One region of the Streptomyces sp. NPDC014623 genome, then DNA from elsewhere that is predicted to be linked to it. Evidence: riboswitches for the same ligand, from Rfam matches in the RefSeq annotation. Region 1 holds a riboswitch; the other holds the start of a gene.

Region 1 (2,446 bases):
TCACCTCGGGGACCTCGGCGAGGCCCTCGCGGACCCGGGTCACCAGCCGCTGCTCCCGCGCGGCGAGCCGGTCGAATCCGGCCTCGGTCAGGGCCCTGCAGGCGGCGGCGATGGAGTGGACGCCGATGACGTTGGGCGATCCGGCCTCGTGCCGGGCCGCGGTGGTGTGCCACTCGACGTCCACACCGCCGTCGGCACGCCGGGCCACCTTCCGGGAGGCGCCGCCGCCCGCGAGGTACGGCTCCGCGTCCACCAGCCAGTCGGAACGGCCCGCGAGGACACCCGAGCCGAAGGGGGCGTACAGCTTGTGCCCGGAGAAGGCGACCCAGTCGACGCCCAGTTCGGCGATGTCCACGGGGTGATGAGGCGCCAGCTGCGCGGCGTCGAGCACGATCCGCGCCCCGTGCGCGTGGGCGGCGGCGGCCAGTTCCTTCACCGGCCACAGCTCACCCGTGACGTTGGACGCGCCCGTCACACAGACCAGGGCGGGTCCATGGGGCTCGCGCTCCGCCAGCGCCCGCTCCAGCGTGGCGACGGCTTGGTCCGGGGTGCGGGGCGCGTCGAGGCAGGTCACCCGGGCGTCACGCCAGGGCAGCAGCGAGGCGTGGTGCTCGGTCTCGAACACGAACACCTGGCAGCCGTCGGGCAGGGCTGCGGCCAGCAGGTTGAGGGAGTCGGTCGTCGAGCGGGTGAAGACCACCTGGTCGCCGACGCGGCAGCCGAGGAACTCCGCGACGGTCACGCGGCTGTTCTCGAACAGGTCGGTGGAGAGCTGCGAGAGGTACCCGGCACCGCGGTGCACGCTGCCGTAGTACGGGGCGTAGGCGGCCACGTCGTCCCACACCCGCTGGAGAGCCGGGGCACTCGCCGCGTAGTCGAGGGCGGCGTAGGTGACCTCTCCCCCCGTCACGAGCGGAACGGTGACGTCGGCCCCCAGAACCGGCAGCGGGGCACAAATGGACTGGTCGACGGTGACGGTGGAGGCAGACATGGCGAACTCCCGTAAGAGGCAGGCGAGATCCACGCGCCGGCGATACGCAGTAGCGCGGGGAAACGGAGAAGAAGGGTGTGCGGAGGAGGGCGTCGAGCCCTATCGCATTCGCTTGCTCACAAGAGGCTCCCTGGGACCAGGACCCCAAGGGGTGGCATCCGACGATGCCGAGGGGCCCGCGCTTGCCGCAGACCTCGCTGCCTGCGGCCTGGTCTTCACCCGGGGCACCCCGCCACGGACGGAGGGTTGCCGGACAGCGGGCCGGGGCCGTAGTCGCTGTCACTCATGACCTGCGCAGCATCTTGCCACACCCGCACAGACACGCAAGGGCGCAGTCCGCGATACGGACTGCGCCCTGGCTCACCTCGTGCGCCCTCAGGCGTTGCTGGCCGTCACCCAGCGCTCCAGCGTGTGCTTGGCCGCCCCCGAGTCGATCGACTCCGCGGCCCGCGCGATCCCGCCCGAGAGCTGCTCGCTCAGCGTGCCCTCCCCCGGGTCCAGCGCGACCAGCGCGGCAGCCGAGTTGAGGAGCACCGCGTCGCGTACGGGTCCGGTCTCCCCGTCGAGCAGCCGACGGGCCACATCCGCGTTGTACGAGGAGTCCGCGCCGCGCAGCGCCTCGACGGGGACCAGGTCCAGGCCGACGTCGCGCGGGTCGAAGGCCTCCTCACGGACGATGCCGTCCCGGACGGTCCAGACGCGGGAGGTGGCCGTGGTGGTCAGCTCGTCGAGGCCGTCGTCGCCCCTGAAGACGAGCGCGGAATTCCCCCGGTCGGCCAGCACGCCCGCGACGATGGGAGCCATCTTCGGGTCGGCGACCCCGATGGCCTGGGAGCGCACCCGGGCCGGGTTGGTGAGCGGGCCGAGGATGTTGAAGGTGGTCTGGGTGCCGAGTTCCTTGCGCGCCCTGGCCGCGTACCGCAGGGCGGGGTGGAACTTCACCGCGAAGCAGAAGGTGATGCCCGCTTCCTCGGCCACGGCCACGACGCGCTGCGGCGTCAGTTCGAGGTTGACCCCGAGCTTCTCCAGCACGTCGGAGGCCCCGCTCGCCGATGAGGAGGCTCGGTTGCCGTGCTTGACGACCTTGGCGCCCGTCCCCGCGACGACGATCGCCGACATGGTGGAGATGTTGACCGTCTTGGCCATGTCACCGCCCGTCCCCACGATGTCGACCGTGCGGCCGGGCACATCGATGGTGTGGGCGTGTTCGTACATGGCGCGGACGAGTCCGGTGACCTCGTCGACGGTCTCGCCCTTGGCCCTCAGGGCGACCGCGAAACCGGCGATCTGCACGTCCGTGGCCTCACCGCGCATGATGCGGTCCATGGCCCACGCGGTGTCGTCCACGCCGAGGTTCTCACCGCGCAGGAGGGGGGTCAGCACGCCGGGCCAGGTGCGGTCCGCCACGCTGTCGCCGCCGTCCGGGGTCACCACGTTCATGGTCCGCTCCTGGGG
Region 2 (2,446 bases), on a different contig from region 1:
CTCGGTGTCGACGGCGTGCGTGTGCGGTACGAAGCCGTTCTCGCCCCGCTCGAACTGGGTGATCTCGGGCCGCACGATGGTGGCCCGGGAGAGGCGCAGCTGCGCCGTGCGGTAGATCGTCGCCGCCATCCTGCCCAGCGCCTGGCCGTCCTGGTGGCGGTGTCTGCGCACGCCGACGTCGACCTGCGCCAGGGCGTCGAGCCCCACCGTGTTCAGGGCGTCGACGAGCAGGCCCAGCTCCACTCCGTAACCGACCGGGAAGGGAAGCTGTTCCAGCAGGGAGCGCCGTACCGCGTACTCCCCGCCGAGCGGCTGGACGAAGCCGGCCAGCTGCGGCCAGTGCAGATTGAGCAGGGGGCGGGCCATCAGCTCGGTGACGCGGCCACCCTGGCCTGCGGTTCCGTTGAGCGGCCGGTCGTACATCGCCTTGACGAAGTGCACTCCGGGCTCGGTGAGCAGCGGGCCGACGGTGCCGGAGACGAAGTCCGGCGAGAAGTCCTTGAGGTCGGCGTCGACGAAGCAGACGATCTCTCCGCTGGTCACCAGGAGTGACCGCCAGAGCACTTCGCCCTTGCCCGGGACGGTGGGTATGCGCGGCAGTATCGCGTCCCGGTGCACGACGCGCGCACCGGCCTCGCGGGCGACGGCGGAGGTGCGGTCGGTGGAGCCCGAGTCGATCACCACGAGTTCGTCCACGAGCGGGACGCGTTCCATGAGCTCGCGCCGGATCGTCCCCACGATCGCCCCGACGGTCGCTTCCTCGTTCAGCGCGGGCAGCACGACGCTCACGGTCGTGCGGTGCGGATCCTGCGTCCTGGCAGCCACGAGCCGGTCCAGCGGGCGATCGGCGGCTGACCAGGAACGCCTGCTCAACCAGCGTTCCATCTCTTCCAGCACGGTCGGTTCTCCCTGGGTGTGATCCATCTCGCGGTACGGACGACTGGTTCCGGCGTCCGACGTGTCGGTTACAGTCTGAGCAACGCGGACGAGCCTCGCACGTCGGGGTAGGTCCGCAGACAAATGCCCGGACCCGTGGTCCGGTGCCACAGCGCTCATCCAGAGGGACTGAGGGAACGGCCCGTCGAAGTCCCGGCAACCCTCCTGCCGACCGCGAGGTCACGGTGGGGAAGGTGCCAATTCCGTCTTGTGGCGAGATACGTCGCAAGGAAGATGAGGAGAAAGGGCCTCCGCCATCATGGCCGTGCAGACAGTTGCAGCGAACACCAATTCTTCCGCCGTGGACCTCGGTCCCGCCGCGGCGCTCTCCTGCCGCGAGTGCGGCGAGCGTTTCGAGCTCGGTCCCATCTTCGCCTGCGCGTCCTGTTTCGGGCCGCTCGAGGTGGCGTACGACCTGCCGAGCGGCTCCCCCGAAGAGCTGAAGAAGCGCATCGCCGAGGGGCCTGACAACATCTGGCGCTACGCGCCGCTGCTGCCGGTCCCCTCCGACGTCGCGGACAAGCCCAACATCAACCCCGGTTTCACGAAGCTGGTCAAGGCCGACAACCTCGCCCGCGAGCTGGGCGTGACCGGTGGTCTGTACGTCAAGGACGACTCCGGCAACCCGACGCACTCCTTCAAGGACCGTGTCGTCGCCATCGCCGTGGAGGCCGCCCGCGCCTTCGGGTTCACCACCCTCTCCTGCTCCTCCACCGGCAACCTCGCCGGTGCGGTGGGCGCCGCCGCCGCCCGGGCCGGCTTCCGCTCCTGCGTGTTCATCCCGCACGACCTGGAGCAGGGCAAGGTCGTCATGGCCGCGGTGTACGGCGGCGAGCTGGTCGGCATCGAGGGCAACTACGACGACGTCAACCGCTTCTGCTCGGAGCTCATCGGTGACCCGCTGGGCGAGGGCTGGGGCTTCGTCAACGTCAACCTCCGGCCGTACTACGGCGAGGGCTCCAAGACCCTGGCCTACGAGATCTGCGAGCAGCTGGGCTGGCGGCTGCCCGACCAGCTCGTCATCCCGATCGCGTCCGGCTCGCAGCTCACGAAGATCGACAAGGGCCTGCAGGAGCTGATCAAGCTCGGCCTCGTCGAGGACAAGCCGTACAAGATCTTCGGCGCCCAGGCCGAGGGCTGCTCCCCGGTCTCCACCGCCTTCAAGGCCGGCCACGACGTCGTGCGCCCGCAGAAGCCGGACACCATCGCCAAGTCCCTGGCGATCGGCAACCCGGCCGACGGCCCGTACGTCCTGGACATCGCCCGGCGCACCGGCGGCGCCGTGGAGGACGTGAACGACGAGCAGGTCGTCGACGCGATCAAGCTGCTGGCCCGCACCGAGGGCATCTTCGCGGAGACCGCGGGCGGGGTGACGGTCGGTGTGACGAAGAAGCTGATCGACGCGGGTCTGCTCGACCCGGCCCTGACCACCGTCGTCCTGAACACCGGCGACGGGCTGAAGACGCTCGACGCCGTCGCCCCCACGACCGGGCTGGCGGCGACGATCCGG

What was found. A riboswitch is a leader RNA that binds a small molecule or an ion and turns the genes downstream of it on or off. The one in region 1 is predicted to bind S-adenosylmethionine.
Region 2: linked by a shared signal. The riboswitch ahead of thrC (threonine synthase) and the one ahead of ACF1FZ_RS07125 (aminotransferase class V-fold PLP-dependent enzyme) in region 1 are both predicted to bind S-adenosylmethionine.

Annotation. Positions count from the first base shown of each region.
Region 1 is NZ_JBIBZU010000003.1:168,770-171,215, reverse strand. Features, by position in the region: gene ACF1FZ_RS07125 (aminotransferase class V-fold PLP-dependent enzyme) at 1-991, opposite strand, end outside; SAM riboswitch class IV at 1,165-1,282, opposite strand; gene trpD (anthranilate phosphoribosyltransferase) at 1,367-2,431, opposite strand.
Region 2 is NZ_JBIBZU010000001.1:676,572-679,017, reverse strand. Features, by position in the region: gene ACF1FZ_RS03230 (glucosyl-3-phosphoglycerate synthase) at 1-897, opposite strand, end outside; SAM riboswitch class I at 1,050-1,177, shown strand; gene thrC (threonine synthase) at 1,196-2,446, shown strand, end outside.